Regions from separate parts of the Acetobacter sp. DmW_125128 genome, predicted to be linked through region 1. Evidence: riboswitches for the same ligand, from Rfam matches in the RefSeq annotation. Region 1 holds a riboswitch; each other region holds the start of a gene.
What was found. Region 1 has a riboswitch for cobalamin ahead of FKW19_RS11740 (TonB-dependent siderophore receptor). Riboswitches for the same ligand answer to the same signal wherever they lie in the genome.
Positions count from the first base shown of each region.

Region 2: another riboswitch for cobalamin. It lies ahead of FKW19_RS02450 (DUF1636 domain-containing protein); the one in region 1 lies ahead of FKW19_RS11740 (TonB-dependent siderophore receptor).
Region 3: another riboswitch for cobalamin. It lies ahead of FKW19_RS10625 (Rieske 2Fe-2S domain-containing protein); the one in region 1 lies ahead of FKW19_RS11740 (TonB-dependent siderophore receptor).
Region 4: another riboswitch for cobalamin. It lies ahead of FKW19_RS02360 (DUF2147 domain-containing protein); the one in region 1 lies ahead of FKW19_RS11740 (TonB-dependent siderophore receptor).

Region 1 is NZ_VHOP01000038.1:51,904-59,551, reverse strand. Features, by position in the region: gene FKW19_RS11760 (TonB-dependent receptor) at 1-1,592, opposite strand, end outside; gene FKW19_RS11755 (SDR family oxidoreductase) at 1,810-2,583, opposite strand; gene FKW19_RS11750 (LysR family transcriptional regulator) at 2,742-3,665, shown strand; gene FKW19_RS11745 (Na+/H+ antiporter) at 3,731-5,443, shown strand; cobalamin riboswitch at 5,496-5,731, shown strand; gene FKW19_RS11740 (TonB-dependent siderophore receptor) at 5,867-7,648, shown strand, end outside.
Region 2 is NZ_VHOP01000006.1:30,685-38,332, forward strand. Features, by position in the region: gene cobN (cobaltochelatase subunit CobN) at 1-2,782, opposite strand, end outside; gene cobW (cobalamin biosynthesis protein CobW) at 2,802-3,854, opposite strand; gene FKW19_RS02450 (DUF1636 domain-containing protein) at 3,851-4,279, opposite strand; cobalamin riboswitch at 4,462-4,696, opposite strand; gene FKW19_RS02455 (MarR family winged helix-turn-helix transcriptional regulator) at 4,903-5,370, shown strand; gene FKW19_RS02460 (FUSC family protein) at 5,360-7,615, shown strand.
Region 3 is NZ_VHOP01000034.1:79,160-86,807, forward strand. Features, by position in the region: gene FKW19_RS10625 (Rieske 2Fe-2S domain-containing protein) at 1-1,065, opposite strand, end outside; cobalamin riboswitch at 1,392-1,624, opposite strand; gene FKW19_RS15965 (hypothetical protein) at 1,608-1,736, shown strand; gene FKW19_RS10630 (DUF1852 domain-containing protein) at 1,982-2,965, shown strand; gene FKW19_RS10635 (methionine synthase) at 2,993-4,024, shown strand; gene FKW19_RS10640 (hypothetical protein) at 4,044-4,532, opposite strand; gene FKW19_RS10645 (epoxyqueuosine reductase QueH) at 4,729-5,286, opposite strand; gene metF (methylenetetrahydrofolate reductase [NAD(P)H]) at 5,300-6,352, opposite strand; gene FKW19_RS10655 (LysR family transcriptional regulator) at 6,579-7,466, shown strand.
Region 4 is NZ_VHOP01000006.1:7,625-15,272, forward strand. Features, by position in the region: gene FKW19_RS02340 (LysR family transcriptional regulator) at 1-494, opposite strand, end outside; gene FKW19_RS02345 (aromatic ring-hydroxylating dioxygenase subunit alpha) at 615-1,670, shown strand; gene FKW19_RS15925 (hypothetical protein) at 1,683-1,805, shown strand; gene dctA (C4-dicarboxylate transporter DctA) at 2,079-3,383, shown strand; gene FKW19_RS02355 (carbohydrate porin) at 3,747-5,339, shown strand; cobalamin riboswitch at 5,418-5,657, shown strand; gene FKW19_RS02360 (DUF2147 domain-containing protein) at 5,698-6,162, shown strand; gene FKW19_RS02365 (sorbitol dehydrogenase family protein) at 6,275-6,946, shown strand; gene FKW19_RS02370 (GMC family oxidoreductase) at 6,968-7,648, shown strand, end outside.

The DNA of each region.
Region 1 (7,648 bases):
AAGTAATGGTCGCGCTCGGCCCGCACTTTGTTGTTCTGGTAAACAGAGGGCGCGGCACTGGTGCCCGCAAATTTGTAAAGCGAGGAAGAACTTACAACTTCAAACGGCGGAGGCGTGAAGTAGCGTGAATATCCGGCATGGATCACCCCGCCTTTCCATGGCTTCCACACAATGTTGATACGTGGGCTAAGCTGTTTTTCTGCCGTGTATTCGCTCACACCATCAAAGCGCAGGCCGTAATTGATGGTCAGGTTGCTGAGTGGGCGCCATTCATCCTGCGCATATAGGCCGTAAACCGTACCAGTTTTACCGCTGCCATCGTAAATGCTGAGCGGGGTTGTGCCAAAAGTGGCGTTGCCATCTGCATCCTCACCATCCTGCGCAAACACGCGGGAGAGGGATTTAGAGGTATTGCGTTCTACAAAAAGCTGAAAGCCAAAGCGCACGGTGTGATCTTTGGCAGCACGCCATGTCACATCATGCTGTGTGCCCATGGAAAAAACAGAGCGCGCGGCTTGTTGGGCAATGCCGTTATACACCAGATCCCCCAGCCAGTCGGGAGAATAGCGCAGGCTGCTATAGCGGGAGAACACAGAGCTTTGCAGGCTGAAGTCTCCCATCTCTTTCTGCAATGCCAGAATGGCAAAATCTGTAATCTGTTTTTGGTGCTCATCCAAATACGCACTGTCCACGCTGCCGTTCAACTGCTGCGCCAGATTGCTGCCAGAGTAGGCAGGCATGGCAAACTGGGTTTGCTGGCCGGGGTTGTTGGGCAGTTGGTATTCTGCGTTGGAAACACCGGCAATAAAGCTGATACGCGTGTTTTCATCCGCCGTGTAACGCAGGTGGCCCAAAAAGTGATATTGCTCGCTTAAATCATGAATGGCGTTGAAGGATGATGTTGTGTTTTCAATGCCCGTGCGGTCATGCACATAATCTGCCGTGGCAAAGAAATCCCACTTTCCTTTGTGAAAACCATATTGCAGGGAAGGGAAAAAGTAATCTCGCGCCCCGCCGTAAAGTGAGAGATTGCCGCCAGAATTGGTGGTGCCGTTCTTGGTGTTGATATCCACCACAGCCGCCTGCAAAAACCCAAACTGGCTGGGCAGCGCACCGGTGGTGAGGGACATGTTATCGGCAAAGCGCGTCATCAACGCCTGCCCGAACACACTCAGCCCCTCCGGTAATTGCACGCCATCCAAACGGAATTGCACCTCGTTATGGTCTCCACGCACATGGATCTGGCCATAACTGTCCTGCGCTACGCCGGGGGCTTGCAAAAGCACTTGGTTAAGCGGTGCGTTATCGGCCCCCGGAATGGTTTCCAGCGCCTGCCGGCTGAACTTGTGCACAGTGGCCCCGGTAGAGGGCGAAAGCTCTGAACGCATGCGGTCCAGATGCGCGGTAACAATTACCTGTTCGGCATCGTTCTTGTCATGCGCAATTACTTTTACGCTTTGCGGTTTTGTTTCAGAGGGCTTCTGCTGCTTTGTTTCTGTTGTAGACGTTGTGGTTTCAGCCAGGGCCATGCTGCTGCCCAGAGCAGTTAAAACAGTGGAGCAGAGAAGAAGAGCGGCTGATCGAACCATCATGCTGTGTGCTGCCTTGGTTGAGTGTGGCGGAGGGCGCAGCATGTATTATGTAATAGTATAACATTACAATAGAAATGAGCCGTGTGCGTGCAGCTTTCTGTGGGCTGTTGCACGCGCGCAACAGCTTTGCGCACAGAGCAAGGCACAAAAAAAGAGGCCACATGCAACACGTGGCCTCCTTGCGCATACCATTGTGCCTACGGGCACAAGGCAGATGTTATTTTGTGGTGTAACCGCCGTTTACCAGAATGGTCTGGCCCGTCATCCACCAGCCTTCAGAAACAATAAAGCGCACATACGGGGCAATATCTTCAATATCTGTCAGGCCCGTTTTGCTGAAGGGAGAAAGCGCTGCTGCCGTTTTGTGGTAAGCCACGGCATCTGCACTTTCCTGCCCGTAAAAGAACGGCGTATCCATGGGGCCGGGGCCAATGGCGTTAACAGAAATGCCACGCACGCCATATTCCTTGGAGGCCGCACGGGTAAAGTGTTCTACCGCAGCCTTGGAACCCGCATAGGTGGAATAAAACGGCGTGTAAGCCCCCAGCAGAGATGTGACGAGTGTGAGCAGCTTGCCGTTATCTGCCAGATGGTTCCCAGCTTCACGGATAAACTGATACGCCACCTTGGTGTTGATGGCGAACATGGAATCAAATTCTTCATCCGTGGTATCTGCAATCGGCTTTTTTAGCACCTTGCCCACGGTGTTAATGGCAATATCTGGCGCGCCAAAAGCGGCTTTGGCATCTGCAAACAGTTTGGCAACAGCACCTGGTTGCGTAAGGTCTGCCTGAAAAGCCGCGGCCTGTGCGCCTGCGGCTTTTACCGCAGCCACCGTGGCATCTGCTTCTGCCTTGCTGGCTGCACTGTGGTAATGGATGGCAATGGCTTTTGCGCCGTGTTCCGCCAGATCCCGCGCAATCAGCCCGCCCAGATTTTTGGCCCCACCGGCTATTAGAACAGTTTTGCCTTTAATGCTGTGATCTACCATGTTGGCTGCTCCCTTGCATGATCGAGGGGGCGATGGATGGTGGCCCCCGTTTTTCTATTTTCACCGTATCAGCTACAATAGCCGGATAAAGCTGTATGTTCTGACAACACTTGCCAGATTTACCGAACAATAAGGCAGCCACCACAAGGCTAACGTGTATGGATAGAATAGATCTTTTTCGTATTTTTGCCCGTGTGGTGGAGGCTGCCAGTTTTACCCACGCGGCAGAAACCTTGGGCATGCCGCGCTCTAGTGTGTCTGCCGCAGTGCAACAGCTTGAAAGCCGTGTGGGTGCACGTCTGTTAACGCGCACAACCCGCTCCGTTGCCCCCACGCCAGATGGCGCCGCGTTTTACGAACACTGCCTGCGCCTTGTGGCGGATGTGGAGGAAGCAGAAAATCTGTTCCGCCAGAGCGAAAGTGCCGTGCAAGGCGTATTGCGCGTTAACATGCCCGGCCGCATTGGGCGGCTGATAGTGGCTCCGGCATTGCCCGATTTTCTGGCAACATATCCCGGCCTTTCGGTGGAACTGGGGGTAACGGACAAGGCCGTTAATCTGGTGGAAGATGGGTTGGATTGTGTGCTGCGCGTGGGCCCTTTGCAGGATTCCGGGCTGATTGCCCGCCGTATGGGGGAGTTAAAGCTGATAAACGTGGCCAGCCCGGCATATCTGCATCAGCACGGCGCACCCCAATGCCCGGCAGACCTGCTGCATGGGCACGAGGCCGTAAATTATGCCTCCCCCCAGAATGGCCGCGTGGAACAATGGGAGTGGGAAGAAAACGGCCAAACCCACACGCTGGATATGCCGGGCCGTGTAACAGTAAACAGTGCAGAAGCCCTTATAGCCTGTGCGCTGGCTGGGTTGGGGATGATTCAGATACCCGCGTACGATGTGCGCTCTTACCTGCATACCGGCCAGTTGGTAAAAGTGCTGCCCAAATGGTGTGCGGCCCCTTTGCCTATGGCGTTGCTTTACCCACACCGGCGGCATCTTTCCATGCGGGTGCAGGTGTTTGCCGCATGGCTGGAGGAACTGGTGCGCCAGCAGGTTTTACGCCCTGTTTCCGCCGCTCCGTAAAGGTGGCGTGTATGTGCATAATGCCCGTTGCATAAACGCCTAAACACGCCCAAAGAGCGCAAGCCATGTTAACCATAGAAAACATTCTGTTGCTGCTTTTGCTGGCGGCAGTTAGCAGCCTGCTTGTTGCCCTGTTTAAACAGAAGGTTCCGCAGCCGGTTATTCTTATCATTCTGGGTGTGTTTGCGGCGTTGGCGGGCATGCATGTCAGCTTGCAGCCAGATATGTTCATGTTTGTATTTCTGCCGCCTTTGCTGTTTGCAGATTCATTCCGCATGCCATTGCGTGAGTTTTCAGAACTGCGCGGCCCCATTCTGTTTTTGGCCTTTGGGCTTGTGGTTATCAGCACGCTGGTATGTGGCTATGCTATTCATTGGATTGTGCCAGAACTGGGCTTGCCCATCTGTTTTACGCTGGCGGCAGCGCTTTCCCCCACAGATACGGTAGCTGTTTCCAGCCTTATTGAAGGGCGCAAAGTTCCCAATCGGTTGTTGCAGATTTTATCTGGTGAGGCCCTGTTTAACGATGCCTCCGGCCTTGTGTGCTTTCGCTTTGCCATGGCCGATGCCCTTACGGGGGAGTTCTCTTACAGGCAGGCTTTTGGCACGTTTTTAATGGTGGCGCTGGGCGGCTTGCTGGTGGGCGCTGCGGTGGCATGGCTGACTGTTAAGCTTAACCGCGTGCTGGTGCGTCGTGGGTATGATGATTCGCAATCCCAAATCATCTTTGTGCTGCTCTTGCCATTTTTAATGTACGCAGCGGCGGAAGCGGTGGAATGTTCGGGCATTCTGGCCGCCGTGGCAGGCTGCATGGTGCTTAAACTTTCCGGTATGATAGAGGATACCGCCACCTTTACCCGCTTACAGGCCACAACCGTATGGAACATTGTCAGCTACGTTTTTAACGCGCTTATCTTTTTGTTTCTGGGCTTGCAGTTGCCAGAATTGCTGCAACATGGCGTGGCGTTGGGCCATAAATACGATGTGGCTTTGTGGCAAGTTAGCCTGTTTGTGGTGCAAATATACGCCATTATGCTGGCCATGCGGTTTGCAGGCGTATGGACATCCGTTTTTGGCCGTTGGGTGGTGGCGCGTATTGGCAGCCTGCCGTTTGAACCCACGGGTTTTGCAGGCAGCTTGTTGCTGACATTTGCCGGGGTGCGCGGGGCCGTTACGCTGGCGGCTGTGCTTTCTCTGCCAGAAGGAGCGGATGGCACAGATGCCTTTCCCATGCGCGATGCCGTGGTGGTGGCGGCTACAGGTGTAATTGTGCTTTCCCTGCTGGCGGCCAGTGTGTTCATTCCTCTGTGCCTGCGTTTTTTGCCGCACGAAACGGTGGATAAAAATGCGCAGGAAGAAAACATGGCCCGCCAAAAACTGATACGCGCAGCCCTTGCAGTGCTTACAAAAGCGCGCACGCAGCCGCCTGCGCCCAACCCAAAGGGCACAGCACTGGCTAAGCCGGAGGGGCAAAGTGCCGCAGATGAAGCCCTGCGGCAGGAGGTGATAGACCGCCTCTATCAACTGTATCACAGCCGGTTGGAAGAGGAGGATGAAACGCCGCGCATTACGCCGCTGGATCGTAACCGGGCATTGCGCCATGCACGTATGGATCTGGCCCTGCGCCTGCAATTGCTGCGGGCAGAACGGCAGGCCATGCGAGATATGACATCGCGCAGAGAGATCAATGACCAAACAGAATGGAAGCTCCAGCAGGAACTGGATTATGAGGAGCAGGTGATCCGCTCGCAGTCTCAGCGCCTCCCGCGGGAGGCCTAAAGCCCGCCTGCCAAACGTGGCGTGCTTTTGTTGACAAGCCACCCCCAGCCTGTAAACCACACCGCATGATGGTTTCCCCTTAGGGGAATGAAAAGGGAACCGGGTGCCCGCGCCGTTGCCTGCAATGGTTTTGCGATATTCCCGGGCTGTCCCCGCAACTGTAAGCGGCATGGATGTGCACGCACAGCGCCTTACGCGCTGGCCCACTGGAACAAACCTTTCCGGGAAGGGGTGCCACAACCGAAAAAACCGCAAGCCAGGAGACCTGCCATCAGCACACAGTTGCAGACGGGGCATGTCAGCCGGGGTGTGCTGGCAGGCTGGGCTAGCGGTTAGCCTATGGGGTGGTTTGCGCCCCTGTGGTGGAAAAAGCCGGGCCAGGTCTCGTGGCAACGCTGTTAAACCGCGAGATTGCCTAAAGCCATGCGCCTTAAAACCCTTTTGCTTACCGGCTCATCTTTGCTGCTGGTAGAAACCACTGCCGTTTGGGCGGCAGATGCCCCAACCTCCGTCACATCAACGAGCAAAAATACTGTTGCCACCAAGGCGGCAGCAACACCAGCTACCACTGTTCCGGCGCCACAAAATGCGCCTGTTTTGGCCGGGGTGGAGGGCATGCAAGCTGTGCAAGCGCGCAGTGCGCAGGCTTACCCGGATTACATTACGGTTAGTGCCGCACGGCGGCCCATGCGGGCGGATGAAATTGGCACGGCCATGACGATCGTGACAGAAAAGCAGATACTCACCCAGCAGCGCCGCACGTTAACAGATATTCTGGCCCGCCAACCGGGGCTGAATGTGGTGCGTTCGGGCGGTTTTGGGGGCACTACCTCTATTTTTATGCGTGGCAACAATGCCAACGAGGTAAAAGTGCGGCTGGATGGCATGGATATTAACGATGGCAGCTCCACTTCTGGTGCGTTTGATGCCGCGCAGTTTGTAACCGATGGCATGGGCCGCATAGAAATTTTGCGCGGGCCGCAAAGTGGCCTGTACGGGGCGGATGCCATGGCCGGGGTGATTGATATAACCACCGCGCAAGGGCAGGGTAGGTTCACCCCTTTTGTGCGGGTGGAAGGTGGATCTTACGGCACGTTTAATCAGGTTATGGGCGCGCGCGGCAGTAAGGGAAAGTTCCATTACAATGTGGAGCTTTCTCATTACCGGCAGGATGGCTTTCATGAAATCCCGCGTTATATCGGGCGCTATTTTGGCGCAGATAAGGAGCAGCGCCACCGGGGGGATAGAAACGATAACCGCTCCGCCAATATTCGCCTTGGCTATGATGTGACGCATAATTTTGATCTGGGGCTAACGGCCCGGCTGATCCAGAGCAATCTGCACACCTACAGCAGCTATAATATGGAAGATGAATATTACAGCCGCTTGGGATATTACGGTGATGTCAGCAGCGAGCGTGAACATACCACGCAAAATCAGGCCATTGTGCGGGGCACTGCGCATTTGTCCTCATTTGGTGGCAGGTTCGATCAGGTCATTGGTCTGGGGTATATGACAGGCCGCAGAAGCTGGACAGAAACCGGCACCACGCTGGAAGGCGATGCCTTGCAGTATGATCCCACATATTACCGCACCAGCCGTATCAAGATAGACTGGCACGGCACCGTCAATCTGGATAAATACGGATCTCTGCTTGTGGGGGCAGAGCATTTTCATGATACGTTTAATTCCAGCCAAGGAAATAGCGCGCCATCTTCCACGCCGTTCAGCACCAGTGCGGGCATGGATACCACGGCAGGGTATGGGCAGTATCAGGGTAATTGGAACAAGATTTTATATGGTGCGGCCAATATCCGGTATGACGCCAATTCCCGCTACGGCAATTATGTGACGTGGCGCGTGGCTCCGGCCATTCATATTCCGCACAGCGGCACGGTTATCAAGGCCAGTGCAGGCAGTGGTTTTCATGGCCCTTCATTGTATCAGCTTTTTGCCAACCAGATTTCCACCAGCTATGCAGAAAAGGGGAACCCCAACCTGCGGGCCGAGCGCCTGATAGGGTATGATGTGGGCGTAGAACAAACCTTGGCGCATGACAAATTGCATTTTGGGGCCACATGGTATGAAAACCACGTGCGCAACCTTATCCAGTCCGTAAGTTCTTACGAAAATTATTACTCCACCTACTCCTACAATAACGTCGCCCGTGCCCGCATGTATGGCGTGGAAGCGTATCTGGACTGG
Region 2 (7,648 bases), on a different contig from region 1:
AAATACGAGCCGTAGCCCGCTTTCGGGCCTCTCCTTTCAGCCCTTTGGCAGATGCCGCCAAAGGATTCCATTCGGCAGGTTCATTCCGTTCCGCAACAGCCGCTACAGCCTGATCAAACAGGGCAATCTGATCTGCAAAAGCATCACGAAATAGGCCAGAAACACGCAACGTTACATCCACTCTTGGCCGGTCCAGCACTGGCAAAGGAATAATTTCAAACCCACAAACATGCCCTGTGCCAGCGGTGCGCTGTACCTCTACTCCCATAAGACGCAAGGCAAGGGCCATATCCTCTCCGCCGGTGCGCAAACTGGCAGAACCCCACATATCCATAATCATATGTGTTAGATGTTCACCCTGTTCCTGCAAATGCCTTGTCAGCAAAAGCTTTTCCATTTTCTCGGCCAACACCATGGCAGAAGGTGTGGGCAATGCGCGAGGATCCACGGTAAACAGATTGCGCCCTGTAGGCAGCACATCCACCCGCCCACGGGTTGGCGCACCGGCTGGGCCGGGTACTACAAAACGTCCATCTAATGCAGCAAGCAGGGCGTGTGCCTCTGCTTGCCCGCTTTGCATGATTTTATGCGCCACTTCAGACGTAAAAGCTGTATCCGCTTGCCGCCCACATGCCTGTGCAATAATTTGCACCAGTTTTTTGGATTGTACGGCTGGTTTGCCAAAAACATGCAAACCATCACGAATTTGCAGATCTTTTACATCGCACAAATAGGCATCAAGCCGCGCAAGCGCTTCTGCCTCATCCATTTCTCCGGGGCGCACGCCGCTTTCAGCCAACACACCCGTACGCACAGCTTTTTCTAAAATATCAGCACGTAGCAAAGCGCCTCGGCGGGGGTCTAGACCGTCTGCTTCAGCGTATTCATCAATCAGCCGTTCGAGTTCCTGCGCATCTACTGAAAGTTCCGCCTGCATGACAGGAGGCGTCATATGGCCGATAATAACAGCACCCAAACGCCGACGCGCAGCTGCGGCCTCACCCGGATTATTGACAATAAACGGATAAATAACCGGGACATCACCCGTCAGCACAACTGGCCCACAGGATGGAGACAACGCCACAGCCTTACCGGGCAACCATTCCAGCGTGCCGTGCGTGCCCAAATGCACCATGGCATCCAGCTTTTTTACATGTTGCAACCACAAGTAAAATGCAACGTATGCATGGCATGGAGGTGTGTCTGGATCATGATACAGCGCTTTACGGTCCGCTACTGCCCCTCTATCTGGCTGCACTGCCAGAGAAATATTGCCCAACTGGATGTAACGCTGACAAAACACGCCATCTTTTACATTAGCATCGTGTTCGGGATCACCCCATGCTGCAAAAACAGATTTTACAAAATCCGGATCTAAATATGCCAAAAACTGACGATACAGCTTTGTATCAAGAACAGGCTTTAAACTGCCACCAACAAGTGCTGCGGCAAGGGCTTTTGCATCAGGAACATTTTCTGCTCCTGTATGATAACCTGCCTTATACAAGAGCGTGAGAATGGAAGATGTAGATGCAAAACCATCTAACCCCACAGCATGCGCTATATGGGCCCCAGATTTTTCGAGCCCTGCACCTGGGTAGTCAGATAGAATAATAGATATTTTTTTGTCTGATTGCGCAATTTTCCGCAATTTAGCCCATGCAATTGCACGGCCTGCCACCAACTTTATACCCGGTTTATAAGGTTCTCTAAATGCAGGCTGTCCGGGCTGTGCATCTTTTCTGAAAGAAATTGGAAATGTTGCAATTGTGCCGTCCAGTTCTGGCAATACCACTTGCATGGCCATATCCGCCCGCGCCAGACCTCGTGGACTTTCTTGCCACAAATCCTGTGTGCACCCCGGCTGCAGAAGCTGCAAAATAGGCGCATCGGCCACATCCAATGGTGAAAAACCATTCTGGCTTCGTGCAGAAAAACACGTTGCATCCAGAACAACATCAGGTTTTACACGTTGTAGATAATAGCTTACATCATCAGAAACGTTAGGATCTTTCAAAGATGTAACATATACAATATCTACAGCACAGCCACGTTGCGCCAGTTCTTCTGCCAAACATTCCGGCCCTGCCACGTCTCCTACCAGCAAATGCGCGCGATAAAGAAGTATCACTGCTTTTATCTGCACCTGAACTGGCATGACGGTAGTAGGATAAGAACGATATACGCCCCATGCAGGCAATGCTTTAGGATGTGTCCCTTTATCTTCCTGCATCCCTGCCAGTGCAGACATAACTTCCAATGCTGCGCAGATGTTATCCGGCCCTCCTTGTTGGAAAAAACCGTTTAACCGCGCGTAATGTTCTGCGGAAATAGTGGAAAGTTCCGCCAGCCGTCCATCATCTCCGGTATGTACTGCCTGTTCCAGCACATCAGAAACAGAACTTTGTGACGTATCACCGGGTAACAAAGCCAGCGGCACGCCTGTTTCACGGCTCCATGCCGCCAGTTCTTCTGCCCCATAACGCCAGTAATCCAAACCACCCAACAGCCGCACCACAACACAGCGCGCTTTTTGCAATGTGGTTTCAATGTACAAATCGATCGACATAGGATGGCGTAATCTTGCCAGGCTTGTGACCTGCAAGGTGGGAAGCACTATGCCTTCTTCAGTTTGAGCACGTAGCAAGGCTTCTGCATGGCGCAGGGCCAGAAGATCACTTTCTGTAAAAGAAAGTACAACAAGATCAGCAGAGGGAAGATTAAGATCCTCTGCCATTTCCTGTTCATCGAGCGTCCGGTTGTCCCGCACCAAAAGATGCATAAGCCTACTCCGTCCTTAATCAGGCCGTTACCAAGGTGCCGCCAAGAGCCTTGGCTATGGATGCAGCATCCAGCCCCTTTTGCCCGATCACGACAATGCGGCCTTCTCGTTTTTCGTTAGCGGAAAGAGGACGATCAAATTCGTGCCGGAAACGCACCCCCACACCCTGCACAGCCAAACGCATAGCCTTGCCTGCTACCGCTGCAAAACCTTTCATGCGCAGTACATCATAACGGCGCGCCGTATCCTGCAAGAGCGTTAAAAACTGCTCGACGCTGTGCTGCTCAGGCACGCGCACGACAAAACTTTCAAAGTCATCATGTTCGTGTTCGCCATCCTCTGCATCATGATGAGAAGGACGCGCAGCCAAGTCTGCTTCTGCCGCTGCCCCAATCCCAAGCAATATGGCTGGATCCACCTTGCCTTCTGTGGCACGCACAATCTGAACTGGGCGTGGTGCCGTGTGGCGGATTTCATCTTCAACACGTGTCAGCGCATCTGCATCCAGCAGATCTGTCTTGTTCAACACCACAAGATCTGCGGCATTAATCTGATCTTCAAAAACTTCTGCTAATGGGTTGTCATGATCCAAGGAAGGATCTGCCGCACGCTGCTGGGCAATAGCTTCAGGATCATCTGCAAAACGGCCTGCTGCCACTGCTGGTGCATCTACTACCGTTATCACGCCATCAACTGTCATGCGGTTACGCACTGTTGGCCAACCAAAAGCCTTGAGCAATGGTTTAGGCAGTGCCAAACCAGATGTTTCAATAACCACATGTTCCGGTGGATCAGCCCGATCTAGCAGAGCTTCCATGGTTGGCAGAAAATCATCTGCTACCGTGCAGCACAAGCAACCGTTGGTCAGCTCTACAATGTCATCTTCCTTGCAGCCTTCCACTCCGCATCCGCGCAGGATTTCCCCATCAATGCCAAGGGAACCAAATTCGTTCACCACCACGGCAATACGGTGCCCTGCAGCACGCTGAAGCAGATTACGCAAAAGGGTTGTTTTACCTGCCCCTAAAAAACCAGTGATAATGGTTACAGGCACGCGAGATGCGATTGTCATGAAGGCTCCTGTTCATCATAAAGTTGTGCGGGAACACGCCCCAACACCATATTGGAAAGAGATGCCGGACGGCGCGAAGGCATGACTGTTCCCCGCGCAGACTTTGCATAGAGTTGGGCATAAGACAGCAGATCTTCTGCTTTTTCTGTACCCAGATGTCCTAATAACCATGTCCAACGCTCTGGCATAGCAATGGCTGCAGTGCATCCGCGATCGCAGGCTGCCAAACACTGAACCTGACGCAGCAGAACGGGAGCTTCCTGCCCAGTAGCTTCTGCTTCCTGCACCAAGGCCTGTAAACGTGCATATAGCTGGGCACCCGGCGGTTGATCCATAGCAGGCCCACCGCGCCGACACGTGACACACACATGCAAAACAGGACGATTCTGAGGTGATTTTTGAGAAGAATCGGGAGCTTCGGCCATGCTGTATCCCTGAAATAACCGCCATTCTCAAAGAACAGCCGCTTGACGGGGTGCAGACACCCGGCGCCTCTACCTCAGAGATAAGCAGAGGAAATATACCCTATGGTACATCTATGCCTGCCGGGCACCCCGCCAGCAGCAACGCCAGAACTTAATAATAACTAAGGCCCACCAACATGCTTACGCATACTGGCACCAATGGCAGGTTTCCTGGCTTGTACCCACATATACCCCAGCCTATAGGCCAGAACATAAAACGGCGCTCCCTACCTTCCCAGCCTGCATGCAGACCAGTGGTTGAGGCCCGAAAGCCCTTACGGAACACCATGGGTCACTTACAGTTGCGGGGGCAGCGACGGCCTTGCACCGTTCTTCCCTTTTCATCCCGTAAAGGACACCATTAGCCGGTGCACAATGCGCATAAGCGGCCTTTGCTTTCAACCCGCAGTTTTTATGACCTCACAACTTTAAGCTCTACCATCCGAAACAGGATTGAGGTTTCACGCTAATGTTCCTGTGCTTTGTAGCTTTATTTCCATTATTGACGCGCAAAACAGCTATGTTATATTCGTATGAATATACTTTATATATCAAATATTCTTTAGCTAACTAATGAGGATTCCATGACTTCTCCACGCGTTCTGCCCACACTGGATGAAACGCGTTTTTCAGACATGGCGCTTACCTTCCGTATTATGCGGTTAGCCACAGTCTGGCGCACGCAACTGGACAGGGCCTTGCGCCCCCATGGCATGACATTAGCCAGTATGCGCCCGATGGCTTATTTGATGATGATGCCCGATGGAGCCACGCAAAGTGATCTTGCAGCCGCCATGAACGTGGATTGTTCTGCACTGGTGCGTATTCTGGATTTGTTGGAAAAACAAAAGCTGATCACACGCCAACAGGATATGCAGGACCGGCGCGCCAAAAAGCTTGTGCTCACACCTGCAGGGCAAGAAAGATGTGTGCTGTTTCACACTATTTCTGCACAGCTTGAACAGACTGTCCGCCAGAACCTCACAGAAGACCAAGTGCGTAGCTTAATTCATGATCTTTCCTGCATGCTGGAAACACATCATGAACGCTAGATCCGAGCAAAGCAGTAACACACTATCTTCCTTTAACGCTGTGTTCTCCCGCTGCTTACCTGCCCTTTTTTCTGATGAAGCCCAGTGGAATGCCTTTAAGGCTACCGCAGGCTATTCTGCCCGCGTCTTTTTATGCATTGGCATTGCCGTTTTTCTGGCGTTCATGTTCCAGCTTCACTCTCCCCTCAGTGCAGCCACAACTGTTCTTATTGTGGCAAATCCAACTGTAGGGGCTATGGTTTCCAAAAGCGTATGGCGTGTTATCGGCACAGTTATTGGTGCCGTTATCAGCATTGGCATTATGGCTATATTTGTACAGTCCCCTGTTCTGTATTTTGCGGCTCTTTCTGTTTTTGTCGGAATAGCCTGCATGGTCGCCACATTCCTGCGCTTTTTTCGCGCCTATGCTGCTGTATTAACCGGTTATACAATTGTTATTATTGCCGCACCTGCTTTTGCGGACCCAGACAATATTTTTCTTTCTGCAATGGGGCGACTTTCTGCCGTAGTAACCGGTGTGGTGGTAACGGCTTGTGTATTTATGGTAACAAGCCCCCGTAAACCCAGTGCGGTGATGGAAAAACTGGGCAACGCCTTTCGTGACACCATTCTCCACGCAAAAAACTTTCATGCACAGGAAGGTATTTCTTCTCACCCAGAAGAAAATACGGAAAAAGAAAACAATCCTTCCGAAATAACAGATACTACAACCACAGGCACAGCATTCCGTAGCCTGCCGCAACCTCTTTATGATAGCCGCAGCCGCCTTCTGGCGGGTATGGCAGGATTAACACCAGCCATAGAATTTGCCGCAGCAGATGACCCCGACATGCAGGCCCGTATTTCCAACCTGCGCTTGGCACTTAACCGTTTAACCGGGCTTATTGTCAGCTATCATCCTTATTGGCTCAATCTCTCTTTGGTAGATGCGCAATCACGCCCTGTGCATCAGTATGTTGCCGAAACATTAGAGCAGATTCTGCACCTTACAGAACAACCCGGCTGGCTGGAAAACCCCGCCCCGGTTTCTGCCTGCCTGCATGAATGCCTGAAAAATCTGGAACAACTTTCACGCAACAATCCGGCACCCAGTTTGCTGGCCACATTGGATAATACGCGTGATATTTTGGTACAGATAGATCTTGCCCTATACGATCTTACAAGCCTGCGCCGCGATCGTGAATCTTCCCACACACGCCAATATCTGGAATGGCCTGTAGCCTTGCGCAATGGTGTGCGCGGCATGTTCATTGCACTTCTGGCTGGCATGCTGTGGTATGTGTTCCACTGGAGCGCAGGCCCTATGCTGATTGTGTATGTAGTCGCCGCATCAAGCCTGCTTTCAACAGCTCCCTCCGCCGGTAAAGCAAGCCCCATGATGGCAACAGGCACCATGTTGGCTGTGCCTATGGGTTTTTTATGCCATTCCCTGTTTCTGCCTCGTATAGATGGCTACCCGCTTTTATGGCTAACTCTCTGCCTGTTTCTACTACCTGGTGTATGGTTGCAATTTCACCCGCGCTACAGCATTGGTGCATTTGGATATGCAGTGTTTTTCACCATGCTGCTCTCTATTAACAACCCTATTATTTATAATGATCTCGCACTCACCAATAACTGGATAACCATGGTAGCAGCCTGCATACTTCTGGTGCTGGTTTTCCGGGTTATTCTGCCGCCAGACCATCGGTTGGATGCTGCGCGGCTGGTTTCTTCCCTTACGCGCAGCCTGCAACAACTCGCTCTTTCCCACAGTAACAAGCCCGTGCAATGGATTGCATGGGAAGGTCTCCAACTTCAAAAAATCACGCGGCTGATGATGCGTCTTTCCTTTATTCCTTCCGGAATAGACCGGCAGGGCTATACAGATGCGGCCTTTGCAACACTTTCTCTAGGTCGGCTAATTTTACGCCTGCGCTGGAATGCAGAACATACCAAGCTTGATGCGCAAGCCCACGCTGCTCTTGAAAATGCATTAAAAGCCTTTGCCCTATTGCGGCATACCCCACTGGCTACGGCAGATGCTCTGGAGCAGGCTGCTGCAATTCTCCATACAACCGCCACAGATCAGAATGGTGCCTCCCTTATGCGGGATAGAACCATCTCCTGCCTCATGCAAGCAGCGGGCATTATCCGCGCCATTCCCGGGTTTTATGGCAAATACGGCCCCATCCATCGCTCTGTGGATGAGGTTGGGGCAAATGCCTCTGTTTCTACACTTATGGAGTCTACTTCTGTGGGATGAAATAAAGAAAAAAGTTTCCTAAAATAAAAGTCA
Region 3 (7,648 bases), on a different contig from region 1:
CGCCTGACCACATCGCCTGAGCAGATCACGAAGTTGATTGATAACCGGGAAGACTTCCCGATTGTGATCTCCACCGAGGTCTTTCCATGCAGCCTGTTCCAGCTCGACAATCTCGCGATCTTCAAAGAAGACGCGCTCCGTGAATGCGACCAGTATTGGCCAGGCAAGATCCAGTAAAAAAGGCACTTTCAGTCGTTTGATCGACAACAGACCGAAAACACGGTTGGTCAACTCCTCACGATCCTGCGGCACATAAGAGATCCATAACTCCATCACGGGTTCCTCAATCCCTTGCGTTTCAATACGCAGGATCTGGTAAGGATATTGTGTCCTGATGGTCATGACATCCCGGTAGGCAAAATCCCGACCATCACGGCGTCTCTGGCCGTAGATCAGCGCCTCGCTCAAAGGCTGTTTGCCGCCGGTTCGTGCAAAGGTGTAGCGGGCCTCCACAAAATCCTCTCCGTGATCCATTCCGAGGAACCGAGGCTTCATTTTCCCGACCAACCGACTGTGCAGAACCTGATGATTCATATCCATCAGGTTTTCATGCATGAAACTGTAATGACAGTTCACCACCTGCCCGAAGCGCCGCGTGCGATAGCGCCTGTCTCTCACCCTTGGAAAATCAGGAAGCGCGGTCGTCGCCGCAAGAGACTGGTCTCCCATGAAAACAAAAATAAGCCCATCTTTTTCGCGGCAGGCCCAACTTTTGAGACGCAGACATTGCGCTTCGGCTGAAACATTCGGCGAAACACATTGGCCGTCCCGGTTATATCTCAGACCATGAGCAACGCAGCTTATCAGGTCACCATGGACGTTTCCTTTGCCAAGCAGAACCTGCCGATGGGCGCACAGGCCATCCAGAGCATAAGGAATGCCGCTTTTGGGGCGCACGACGACGATATGCTGCCCTGCAAACCGGACATCGATTGCCTTTTCCCGTCCCAATTCACGGGACCATGCGACAGGATACCAGAAGTTCGGATTGGTTCTGACACGTCTTAAATCAATCTGTACCGCGCACGCTGAATGATCTGAAATTTGGTGAAGTTCGTTTTCCATTGCCTCGGCTTTTCAACTGGCTCAGCGCAAAGGAAACAATACAACCCCTCGTCATGGAGCATCGTGTCGTCTCTCACATTTTGTCTGAGCAAGTGTACCCGTTATCAATTATCGGACAGAATGCATGATTGTCCGGTGACTGACTCTGAAGTGTCTAACGGATCAATGCTGTTTGCAGCACAAAAGCGTCATTCGTATATCGGCCAGAAATGATGGGGTAAGTCCCCCTGACCTGAAAAGAGTCCATCGCCTGATTCATCAGGAGTGACCGAGGCATGAGGCAGACAGGCATATATTCTCTCCTCCCTTCGGTCATCCCGCCCGACGGTTGGTGGCTGAGCAATGGCAGGTCTCCTGGCTCACGGATCATGGCCAACTGGTTCCAACCTTCCCGTTCCTATGAGAACAGTGGTTCACGTTCAAAGTGAACGAACCAGCGGCATACCGCCTACAGTTGCGGGAGCAGCCTCCGACTTTGCTTCCGGCCGATTGTCTGACCAGAACATAACGGAGTTCCCTATTAACCCGCTCGCGCGGGACCATTGAAGCGTTTGCTCCTGCACCATGCCGCCAAACGCATCCCACGTGCAAGCTGGAACATTCTGGAGCTGCGAAAGGCAGATATCAGTTTTTCGCATGTAGACCGAGACCGGATTGAGCTGATGTCCTGAAAACAAACATTACGCCAATCAGTTTCTGACTGCGTCTTTTCCCGAAGCAATGCAGCCACATTAGTCCATGAACAATATTGATGTATTGATGAAATCAAATCATTTCTGCTCACGGGTTCGTTCAGGCATAAAGCTACCATGACGATGACCACCACCGCCTAAAAAACTCAGAAGACAAACTTGGGGACGCCATGCCCCCGTGCCCGCATTCTGGTTTACGGTGGAAATAGGGATGCAGAACAACAATGATTCAGGATTCGACATTCAGTATCCATCGGCTTCGTTTCGATGAAAACTATCATCCTTCCGACAGAACCCGCCTTACGACCAATTTTGCCAATCTGGCGAGAGGGAAAAGCCGTCAGGAAAACCTGCGCAATGTCCTGCGGATGATAGACAACCGGTTCAATGATCTGGCGCATTGGGATAATGCCAACAGAGATCGTTACACTCTTGAACTTGAAATCGTTTCTGTGGAGATGGATCTCGCCTTTGCAGGCAAAAGCGGCAGCTTTCCTCTGATCGAAGTCCTCTACACAACAATTGTTGATAAAAACGCCAACAAACGGATAGAGGGCCTCGCCGGAAACAGTTTTTCCTCGTACGTGCGGGATTACGACTTCAGCGTGTTGTTACCGGCTTACAATAAAGAAAAAGCCAAATTCAGTGTTCCCCATAATTATGGGAACCTACATGGAAATCTCTTTAAAAGCGTTATGAACTCGTCTGCTTACAAGCAGAATTTTAAAAAATTACCGGTTATCTGCCTCAGTGTCTCGACCAATCGCACCTATCATCGAACGGAAAATCAGCATCCTGTTCTCGGCGTTGAGTATGAACAGCGTGAATTTTCTCTGACAGACCAGTATTTTAAAAAAATGGGAATGCAAGTTCGTTATTTCATGCCGCGCAATAGTGCTGCGCCACTGGCCTTCTATTTTTTTGGCGATCTGCTGTCTGACTACTCTGCTCTTGAACTGATCAGCACCATCAGCGTGATGGAATCTTTTCAGAAAATTTACCGTCCTGAAATTTACAATGCCAATTCTGCTGCGGCTGACTGTTATCAACCGAGCCTAAAACATCAGGACTATTCCAACACCCGCATTGTCTACGATCGGGAGGAGCGTACACAACTGGCGATCTCACAGGGACACTATACGGACGAGCATTTCATCAAGCCATATCACGACATTCTCGAAAAATGGTCTGCCGGTTACGTCGCCTGATCCATCAGAAATACAAGGTTACCTCTCATGAAAACACTCCTCCCCACCTCAACGGCTGGCAGCCTGCCGAAACCCTCATGGCTCGCACAGCCTGAGACACTCTGGTCCCCCTGGAAATTGCAGGGGGAAGAGCTGGTCGAAGGTAAGCAGGATGCGCTTCGCCTGACGCTGGACGATCAGAACCGTGCTGGCATTGATATCGTCAGTGACGGCGAGCAGACGCGTCAGCATTTCGTCACGACCTTTATTGAGCATCTCAGTGGTGTCGATTTCGAGAACCGTCAGACAGTCAAAATTCGCAACCGCTACGATGCGAGCGTACCATCCGTTGTCGGCGCCGTAGCGCGTGAAAAACCGGTTTTTGTCGAGGATGCAAAGTTTTTACGCACCCTGACAAAGAAACCTATCAAATGGGCGCTCCCCGGCCCCATGACGATGATCGACACGCTCTATGATGGCCACTACAAAAGCCGTGAAAAACTCGCTTGGGAATTTGCCAAAATTCTCAATCAGGAAGCAAAAGAACTGGAAGCGGCTGGTGTCGACATCATCCAGTTCGATGAACCCGCCTTCAATGTTTTCTTTGATGAGGTCAATGACTGGGGCATTGCCACATTAGAGAAAGCTATTGAAGGGCTGAAGTGCGAGACAGCAGTTCATATCTGTTATGGTTACGGCATCAAAGCCAATATCGATTGGAAAAATGCTCTTGGGGAAGAGTGGCGTCAGTATGAAGAGATCTTTCCCAAACTGCAAAAATCCAATATCGATCTGATTTCATTGGAATGTCAGAACTCCCGCGTTCCAATGGATCTGATCGAACTCATTCGTGGAAAAAAGGTCATGGTTGGCGCCATTGACGTGGCCACCAAAACCATTGAGACGCCTGAAAAAGTCGCCGATATTCTGCGAAAAGCACTTCAGTTTGTTGATGCTGACAAGCTTTACCCCTGCACCAATTGCGGTATGGCACCGTTACCGCGTGATGTAGCGCGTGGAAAACTGGGTGCTCTGGGCGCAGGTGCGGAAATTGTTCGAAAAGAACTTTCGGTCGGCTAGGTAGCTCTGCGGGTTTCTATCATGGAGGGCAGGACACAGGTCTTGCCCTCCATGATGCCAGAATTTCCGGAGCCATCAGCAGTCTCACCACGTCTTCCGCACTGTATAAAGCCAGCGAGAAACGCCCTCGATCCTTTATCATTTTCGTTCCAATCGGCCGAAGCTTGCCGTCACGCGTCCATCTGATACGTTCCCGACTGGAAACTCCCAAAGCATCCTGAAGAGTGGCTGGTGTGAAAGGGTGTGTGCAGATTTCCTCCACCGTCGTGATCAGTTTTCCAATATCGCGCGCTTTATTGGTCGTGGGGCACGCCATGTCCAGAATGTGCTCGAACCGACGCAGTCGTTTCCGACATTCCTGCTTTCGGCAAACAATAATCCTGTGATGTTCTGAAAGAAAATCCACAAAACGGGTGAGACGTTCGCCCTTTGAAAGGGCCAGACGTTCAGGTGCTTGGAGATAAGACAGAATATCTCTGACAAGGGCATGATGTATGGATCGTTTCACCGTTCAAACAGTATTTTGTCCAGATCAACGGAACCACGGGTTTATACAACACGGACAGCCGAACTGACTTTCCTCATCAGAGACGCTGTCCTCCGGCTCATCACATCTCAGAACTGGTTCGTGCTGTGGTTTATTATCACGTGTCGTAGTAGGTGGAACTTCGCCGAACAAACAAGCTCCGTCATCTTGTGTGTGATCAGGCCTCATCATCAGTTCCATAATAGAGCTTGCCAAGCTCGATCGGCGAACGCCCCTGACTGCGGCGGTGAGCATTGGTATCACGCAGGGAATAGGCGCAGCCGCAATATTCCTGCTGGTAAAACTTCTCCTGCTTGCTAATCTCGATCATTCGCGCGGAGCCACCCCCTTTGCGCCAGTTGAAATCCCAGTAGGAAAGTCCTTCATAAAGGGATACGGCGCGTTGGCCGCAGTCATTGATCTGCGCCATGTTCTTCCATCGTGAAATACCGAGTGAACTGGTCATCACCGGGAAGCCATGTTCATGAGCGTAAAGCGCTGTGCGCTCGAAGCGCATATCGAAGCACATGGTGCAACGCACACCGCGTTCCGGTTCCCATTCCATGCCTTTCGCACGGGCGAACCAGTTGTCCCTGTCATAATCGGCATCGACAAAGGAGATACCATGCTTATCAGCAAACCGGATGTTTTCGTCCTTGCGAAGAAGATATTCCCGCTCGGGATGGATGTTCGGATTGTAGAAGAAGATCGTGTAGTCGATACCCGATGCGGTCATGGCCTCCATCACCTCACCCGAACAGGGTGCGCAGCATGAATGGAGGAGCACCTTCCTGTGCCCATGCGGTGGAGTCAAAATCTGCCGGGGTTTCTCGTTCATCGGGGACTTCCGTTTTTTCCAAAAGGCCTGTCACATTATGAGATGCGTTCGTCTGCATCGGACGCACCCCAAGGATATGGGCAATCGCGTACGTCAGGTCAGCACGGTTCAACGTGGAGACATGAAACTCGTTAATCCCATAGGTCTGCAAGGTACGGATCTGTTCCACCGCCACCATACTGGCAACGATACGACGAAGTTCAGGATTCTTCGCCGTCCCATCGAACAGATGCCTCAACCATGCCGGAACAGTTACCCCACACACAGCCGAGAAGCGCACGATCTGCTCGTAATTTGAAACCGGCATAATGCCAGGAATGATGGGGGCAGTAATTCCGGCCGCCAGACACCGATCCAGAAACCACAGATAAATTTCACTATCAAAGAAATACTGCGTGATGGCCCGTGTGGCCCCCGCATCAAGCTTGCGCTTGAGGTTATCCAGATCAGCTTCCGGGCTTAACGCTGTAGGATGGGTTTCGGGATAAGCGGCGACAGAAATATCGAAATCCGCGATACGACGCAGACCGGCAACAAGATCACTGGCATAGGTATAGCCACCTGGTCGCGGACTATCATCAACAGCGCCTGCGGAAGGATCGCCACGCAGGGCCACAATATGATGAACACCAGCATCCCGATAGCAACGGGCAAGATCATCTACGGCCTCGCGGGGCGCACCGACACAAGTCAGGTGGGCGGCGGAGATAAGGTCTGTATTCCGCTTCAGACGCAACACCGTGGAAAGAGTGCCGACCTGCGTGGTTCCGCCAGCCCCATAAGTGATTGAGACAAAGCGGGGTGCGAGAGGCGCCAGACGCCAGATACAGTGCCAAAGCCGTTGCTCCATTGCGTCAGTTCGCGGTGGGACAAACTCGAAGGACAGAATTGGGGTTTCGGAATTACACGACAACAGTCTGTCGATACGCTTTTCCGACAGCCATGTGCTCAAAATGCCTGTCATGTCAGCCGGAAGTTCTCACCGCGTCCAACTTTTCCTTGAAAATGTCGGGAGAAAGATTGAAGCCACCGTTCGATCCACTGTGAAAGTGGTCGTGAATGTCGTTGGAGACCATGGTCTGCATCCGCATGAATGAATGATTGATCCTTCATAGTAGAAGTTTATAAAAATGAACTGAAATGATATATTTTTATGGCTATATGAATTTCGTGCATTTATCGGACAAAACATGGGCATTCTGGAACGCAGCCATCTAACAATCATTCGGGAAGTTGCACGGGAAGGTTCGCTGACGGCTGCCGGAGCGCGTCTGAATCTGACCCAACCAGCACTCAGCCATTCTATCCGCAAGATTGAACAGCAGCTTGGTGTCAGGATATGGCGGCGGGAGGGGCGATCCCTTGTTCTTACGCAGGCTGGTGAATGGCTTTTGTCTCTGGCAAACCGTCTGCTCCCTCAGTTTGAACTGGCGGAAAGCCGTATTGAACAATTCGCAAATGGCGGGCGCGGTACATTGCGCATCGGAATGGAATGCCATCCCTGTTATCAATGGCTTCTGAAAGTCGTTTCACCCTATCTGGAAAGATGGCCAAAAGTCGATGTGGATGTACGACAGAAATTCCAGTTCGGCGGGATCGGCGCACTGTTCAGTAATGAAATCGATATTCTGGTGACCCCTGATCCACTTTACAAACCCGGTCTCAAATTCACGCCAGTATTTGACTATGAATTGGTTCTGGCTGTCGGCCCCGAACATCCTCTTCGGAAGGCCAAATTTGTCTTGCCGCAGCAACTCGCAGACGAAACATTGATTACCTATCCAGTTCCATCTGAACGGCTCGATATTTACACGCAGTTCCTGCAACCGGCGGGAATTGGACCACGGCAGCAGAAGCAGATTGAAACGACGGACATCATGTTGGTGATGGTGGCGCATGGAAGGGGCGTTGCAGCACTTCCTCGCTGGCTTGTGGAAGAATATGCCACACGCTTTGAACTTTATCCGGTGAAACTTGGCAAACAAGGCATTGCGAAACAGATATTCCTTGGTCATCGGGAAACCGATGAAGATATTAAATACCTTGAAGATTTTATAACGTTTGCTTCAGAAAGCTGATAAATTCAATTCAGAAATAATTGAGCATTCTGCGGATGGAACAGCTTACGTCGGGGTATCCCTAGTGAAAATGCGCTGCGAATTGATAGAAACATTTCTGAGAGAAACGCATGGTCTTTTCATGGCGCGCCCCATAATGGTGTTGAATGTCTTCAACATTATGAAGTTGGCTACATCGAACA
Region 4 (7,648 bases), on a different contig from region 1:
AAAGAAAGCATTGAACGCACCTGCAAGTCTCGCAAATCTGCGGGGTCTAACAAAAATGCTAGATCTCCTTCTCCTGCAAAAAGACGTTCCCCCAATTCTGCATTATCATGGATATGGATGTTCAGAACAATTCCGGGATATTGTTCTTTTAGGCGCGCAGCAATGCTGGGTAAAAATACGCGCGCCAAAGCCTCTGGGGCCAAAATATCTATACGTCCACGGCGCATACCCTTTAAATCATCAATCTGGCGGTTCAGGCTTTCAAAATCCTTCGTCCACCGGCTGGCATGCGCATAAAATAACTCTCCCACCGCAGTTAAACGCATACCGGAAGAAAGGCGCTCAAATAACGGTGTTTGAAGAGCCTGCTCTCCCAAAAGGATATGTCTATCAATTGCAGAGGTCGCAATATGCAGATCTTCCGATGCTTTACGTATGGAGCCATGCCGTGCCACAGCCAAAAAATAGATCAAAAAGCGCGAAAAGGGATTCATTGACCTGTTCTCAGTTTGAGAATGGATACTGCATGAAATAGATATATCCGATAATATACGCTTAATGAAACACTGTCTCCTAAAGGAACGAGAAACATTCCCTATTCAGGAGATTAAGCTGTGACATCCCCAGCCTGCGCCCGCCCCGCCGACACCAAACTCCCCCGCAAGCTCAGTTTTGATGCTGATGACTGGCTTATTCTGGCCTCATACTGGCATCCCATTGCCCTTGTGCGTGAACTGGAAGACAAGCCCTTAGGCGTAACGCTACTTGATGCACCTTTGGTTGTTTATCGGGCTGGAGAAGAAATTGTTGTAGCAGATGACCTGTGCCCGCATCGTGGCGTGCCACTCAGCATGGGTAAGGGTAACGGCCAAACAGTTGCTTGCGCCTATCATGGCTTCCAATTTGGCCATCAAGGCCGATGTGTACGTGTTCCCGCCCACCCGAATAACGCCATTCCTTCCCGCCTGAACCTGCGGACTTATCCTGTGGTAGAAAGATATGGCTTGATCTGGACGTGCCTACGTCCCCAGGAAAATGCAGAAATATCTCTTCCGTCCATGCCACATTGGGATGAAGCAGGTTTCCAACACATCAACTGCCCTTGGATAGACATTGCCGGTTTTGCAGGGCGGCAGGTTGAGGGCTTTATAGACGTTGCTCATTTTGCATTTGTGCATACAGAAACTTTTGCTGACCCAGACAACCCTATAGTGCCAGCATACATGCCCAAAATGACGCCCTATGGATTTGAGGCAGAATATCGCAGCAATGTCGGCAACTACCCTATTGGACAATCAGAACGCGGCCGACCAGATTTTGAATGGCTGCGCCATTTTCGGGTGCATGTTCCTTTTACGGCCACGCTGGAAATTCATTTTCCCGATAACGGCAGGCTGGTCATCATGAATGCAGCGTCCCCTGTTTCCGCCAAGAAAACGCGCATGTTTGCACCCATGTGTCGTAACTTTGATACCGACCTACCTTTGCAGGATGTTTATGATTTCAACCTGAAAGTTTTTGAGGAAGACCGCGCCTTGGTAGAAGCCCAGAAACCCGAAAACCTACCGCTTGACCCTTCTTTGGAAGTACATGTGGTGGCAGATCGCAGTTCCATTGCTTACCGGCGCGCCTTACGCACCATTGGCTTGAGCCAGTTCTTTACCGCATGAAAGGATAAGATCATGGCTCCTTCTTCCTCCGTGAAGATGAAGGTTATTCTGGTATTGACCTACCATTTTCATGTGAACACAGGAGCCAGATTGCCCAATGCAGCCTCAGCACGCGCAGCCCCTTACCCACACTGAATGTCTAACATTCACAATAAAAATATGGTCAAACCCCGTATCATTACATCCATGTAATTATACCTCTATAATCTAGGACTTTATGCCTGAATATTCATCTTCCACATTGTTTACGCCTAGAAAACTCAAGAAAAAGAGATATACCCTCTCTTCCCAAACGATATAAACACGCGTTACCCTACGTGAGTCTGCGCGTATATTCTTGATATAACACTATATATTCCATCAGGATGCACCACAGGCACAAAAACAAGAACAGAAAGATTTTTAGGCGTGCTTCCATCATCTGCTCCCCTTTCCAGTTCACACCAACGCTTCCTTTACCTTCAGGTTCTGGTGGCTGTGGGTGCAGGCATTGCCGTGGGTGCAATGTTCCCCTCTGTTGCCACCGCACTTAAACCGCTGGGAGATGGGTTTGTTAAACTTATCAAAATGGTCATTGCACCTGTTATTTTTCTAACCGTGTGCACAGGCATTGCTGGCATGGCAGACCTTAAGCAAACTGGCCGCGTAGCTGGCAAAGCCATGCTGTATTTTTTGTGTTTTTCTACTTTGGCACTCGCCATTGGCATGCTTGTGGCTAACGTTCTGCAACCCGGTGCTGGGCTGCACATTCGCCCCGAAAGCCTTGATACAAGTTCTGTTACACAGTTTGTAAGTGCTGCCGCGCAGCATCATTCCTTTGCAGATTTTTTGTTGCAGATCATTCCTTCCACAACCGCCGGAGCATTTACATCGGGTGAAATTCTGCAGGTTCTGCTGGTTGCCATCCTGTTTGGCATCAGTCTGGCCAAAATGGGTAAAGCGGGGGAAGCCGTCCTTAATCTGTTTTACAGCCTGACAGAACTTGTTTTTGGGGTTGTACGTTTGGTGATGTATCTGGCACCTGTTGGGGCTTTTGGTGCCATGGCTTTTACCGTAGGTAAGTTTGGCCTGCATTCCATTCTGCACCTACTTGCCTTGGTGCTAACATTCTATCTTACAGCCATTCTGTTTGTAGGCGTTGTTCTGGGTGTTGTGGCACGATTAGCTGGTTTTAGCATTCTGCGGCTCTTGGTCTTTCTAAAAGAAGAGCTGCTGATTGTGTTGGGCACCAGTTCTTCTGAATCCGCCCTACCCGGTTTGATTGCCAAATTGGAAAGGGCTGGCTGCTCCCAAGGGATTGTAGGGTTAGTTGTGCCCATGGGCTATTCTTTTAATCTGGATGGCACCAATATTTACATGACTCTTGCTGCGCTGTTTATTGCGCAGGCAACTGATGTGCACCTAAGCTTTCAGGAACAACTTGCCCTGCTGCTAGTCGCTATGGTGAGTTCCAAAGGTGCTGCTGGTGTAACAGGCGCTGGTTTTATTACTCTGGCTGCCACACTTTCTGTTGTACCCAGCGTGCCTGTGGGTGGCATGGCGCTTATTCTGGGTATTGATCGTTTTATGTCTGAATGTCGTTCCCTTACCAATCTGGTTGGTAATGCTGTTGCTGCTATTGTTGTCTCACGCTGGGAAAATGCGTTGGATGATACGCAACTTCATGAGGCCTTGCACACGCAACCACAAATTACAAAAACACCTTCAGTCTGATACCTCTTTTACGTAGGTAGCTCCTCTGGCTGCCTACGGATTTCTTGTATTTGTAATTGAGAATAAACCTTGTTGTAACAGTGTAATTTTGTAAACTTTTTCTTGAGTATTCGTTATAACAGAAAAAAATCCTTGAATCTTTTTGATTGTAATTTAATTTCCATAATATGCGATAATAAAAACAAAAAGAAACGTGAGATCTAAAAAATGTTTGCTAAAATTACAAAATCTATTTTTTAAAGAGAAAGCACCCAGCCGCCTTTCCCTTTAATCTTTGTATTTCTTTCCCCTTGTTTCAGAGATGCGCCGTTGCTGCATGCTACTTGTACGCAATGGCCGTTCTTGCGCCATGAGGATCGGGCAATGCCCTCAACTTATATCATTTCAAATTCAGAACAAAAAACATCACGCTACCAGCAAGAGTGTTTATCCATTCTTCGCTTGCTTTATATCGGGACAGTTCTTTTCACATTTGATATTGCTTTTCACGCTACCTCTGCGCGCGCTCAACAGAATGAAACCACCAAGTCTTTTGAGAAACCTGAATTTTCTTCAAAACCTATCGTTAACGCCGAGATACCAAAAAAACACAAACGCCCGATAGCTGAAGAACGTCTGGACGCCCTGTTTGATACTGAAAGCCTTTCCTACCTGTTAAACCATAATAATACAGCGTTACGCAGGCAGGATATCAGTGCGGGGTATTTTGTTGCTGAACAGGCCTTTGGCAATCTGGCTCCGGGCCTTAAACCTTGGCGCGACAGACTAAGCGAACGCGGCTTTACCTTTGAGTTAACATATAAAGGTGAAGGTATAGCCAATCTTGCTGGCGGTCTTTCAAAAGGTATGGATTATACGCATGAAATTCGTGCCAGCATGTTGTTTGATCTCGGCAAGCTTACCGGTTGGAATCCGCTACAAGGGTGGTACCTGCATGGTATTGTTATGAACCGTGAAGGCCGACAAGTCGGCTGGGATCATGTTGGGGAAAGAAATGTACTTCTTACAGAAGTATGGAGTATTCACGGCCCCGCAGCAGCCCGCCTTGCCGATCTGTATCTAGAAAAATCTTTTCTCCACAACCGTATCAATATCAATGTCGGACGCATTTCACTTACACATACCTATTCTACTTCTATTTTACTGTGCACATTCATGACCATGTGCTCTGCACCCATGGCTATACGAGAACCGGCAGGTTGGAGCGTTTACCCCAAAACATCATGGGGAGGCACAGTGCGCTTTCGGCCAACACATGATCTTATCCTGCGCACTGGTATTTATCGCATAGGCCCCAAAGCACGTGACAATACAGGTTGGGCATGGGGCGATGAGCCTTATACAGGTATTCAAACTCCCATTGAGTTAACGTGGGAACCGTTTTTTGGCACGCGCAAGCTTCCGGGCCATTACAAAATCGGTTTTGGGCATGACACGTCTCCTTACCCCGATATGGTTGGCACCATTCCCGCTGCTTTTGCGGGCTCTGTGCATCCGCACAAACTCAAACCGCGTGATACATTTTATATAGAGGCAGACCAGATGGTGTATCGCAGCCATGGCGAACATCAGATGGCTGGCGGATATGTGCTAGCTGGCTTCATTCATAACACGCCAAGTAACTCCACATTCTCAAACGAGTTCTACGCAGGGGCTTCCCTTTTGGGTATTATCCCCCACCGGCCTTTGGATCGTCTGGGCGTCATGTATTCCTATTACCAACTCAGCCCACGCTTGGCCTATGGGCAACGTATGCAGGAAGCTGCGGGCGTTCCCCTTGGCCCCTATATCAATGGGCCACAAACACATTCTGCAATTCTGGAAGCATATTACGGCATTCCTGTCACACCGGGCTTGGTTATTACATCCGAGTTTGAGTACATGATGCGCCCCGGAGAAACCTCGGTTATTCCCAATGCTATTCTGGCAGGGCTTAAGGTTATTGCTGCCCTGTAAGGCAAAGCGAGGCGCAAAAACATCTCACCTGCCTTGCTTTTCTCATACTGGCACCAAACCTGCTTATTGCTAGAATATATATTCGAACAGATGGATGGTGCTGCGCAAGCGGCTTGAAAGGGAATGCCGTGTACGGATTTCTGCCTTAAATTGAAGCAGAATCTTTATAGTCGGCAGCTGCTCCCGCAACTGTAAGGGGAGGTTTGACCTGCTGCCGGTCACGGCTAGCCACTGGCCGATAAACACGGCTGGGAAGGTAAAAGGTCTAACATACCATATCCCCAAGCCAGGAGACCTGCCTCCATCAGGCACATCATACCGGGCGGGATGAACCGGCAGCGGCAAAACAGGCAGTAACATGCATAAACATGCCTTTAGCTCATTTTTAACAGCACTGCTTCTTGCATGGAGCAATATACCCTCCAACGCTCATGCAGAAAGCGCCTCCACACCAGCCATAACCGGACAATGGATTACGGAAGACGGTAAAGGCGTATTCAATATCCACACCTGTGGCGATAAAATGTGTGGGAACCTTGTAGGGTTAAACCTAACGCAAGATGAAGAAGCTTCTGGCCGTAGAAAAACAGAATGTAACCTTCAGATGCTCAAAGGCTTCCATCCCATGGAAGACCGGCATGACCACTGGAAAGGTCATATCTTTGATCCTCAGAGCAAAAATACTTACGATGCCATTATATGGATAGCGGACGATGGTGCCCTGAAACTGCATGGTTTTTTAGGTTTGGAGCTCTTTGGTAGAACAGATACCTGGCAGCCATTTCATGGCCGTATAGGCAACAACTGCCACATTAACCCCTAAGCATACCTGCTTCAACGAAGCATGAAATAACCTATTATTCCATTACAACAGCTTGCAAGCTCAGGCCGTCCCTATAAAACTACCCGTAATTTTGAACTCGATATTCTCCGCAATGTTTCATTCTGACAAGGCGGAGCCCGGTTTTGTAGGGAGAATCCGAAGAATGAGACAAACGCACGAGGGGCAGCCTGTGGCGGAGTGGTGTTCATCTCCTAACGCCATGCGCCTGAATAAACTGTTGCGCATGTCCCGTCGGGATGTGCTTTTAGGTGGTATTGGTCTTTCTGTTGCAGGCACAACAGGTGCGGCGCTTGCTAATACCGCGCCTACTACACCAAACACTGAAGACCTCTCTCACTTTATGCAGATATCCCAGCGACTGACAGATAGAGATACGCTAAACCCCCAGATTGGTGCGGCCCTATATGCCAATATCGTGCATGCCAATGCCGATCGACAGGATAAACTTAACGCCCTGCATACTCTACTAGAGCGAGAAAAATTTACGACGGCATCTGCCTTTGCTCATGCAGCAGAAAAATCTGATCCCAAACTTAAAAATGTCATCCACGAAATTCTAACCGGCTGGTACCGAGGTATTGCGGATGGCAAAGTGGTGGTTTACCGCTCCGCCCTGATGTTCGACATCACCAAGGATGCCGTTTACCCCAAAACCTATGCAACAGGCGGCCCATTCTACTGGACAAGCAAGCCACCAGAAGTTGCACGCCCAAAAGGGCACCCTGCACTTTCTGCTTCCGCCCTTGTTATCGAACCGACCTGATCTTACGGGATACCCCGCTTTATGCCCTCCGAAGAAAATCTTTCAGCCGACGTTGTGATCGTAGGATCAGGCGTTGCAGGTAGTTCTATTGCCAACGAACTGGCGCGCGCCGGTATTTCCGTCATTGTGCTGGAAGCTGGCCCACGTGTTGACCGCCAGCATTTTGTAGAAAACTTCCGCAATCTGGAAAACAAACCCTCTTATCAGGGGCCATTCCCGGCTGTACCTTGGGCACGGCATCCGCCTGATCAGCAAACCCCTAACGAGTATCTGCATACCTCCGGCCCAAATGCCGAAGCCTATCAGCAGGTTTACTTACGTATGATGGGCGGTACCACATGGCACTGGGCTGGGTGCGCATGGCGTTACCTACCATCAGACTTTGAACTCAAAACACGTTACGGTCAGGGCCGCGATTGGGCCTTGACTTACGATGATCTGGAACCCTTTTACTATCAGGCAGAAGTCATGATGGGGGTTTGCGGGCCAGATCCTGCGGTAGAAGATCTTGGGTCTCCTCGCAGGCAGCCATATCCTATGGATGCACTGCCCATTTCCTACGCTGCACAACAATTCCGCAAACTGATTCAGGAAAAAACGCCGTGGCGCGTGGTGCACGAACCACAAGCACGTAACACTCGCCCGTATGATAGCCGCCCAACGTGTGAAGGGCATAATAACTGCATGCCCATCTGCCCTATT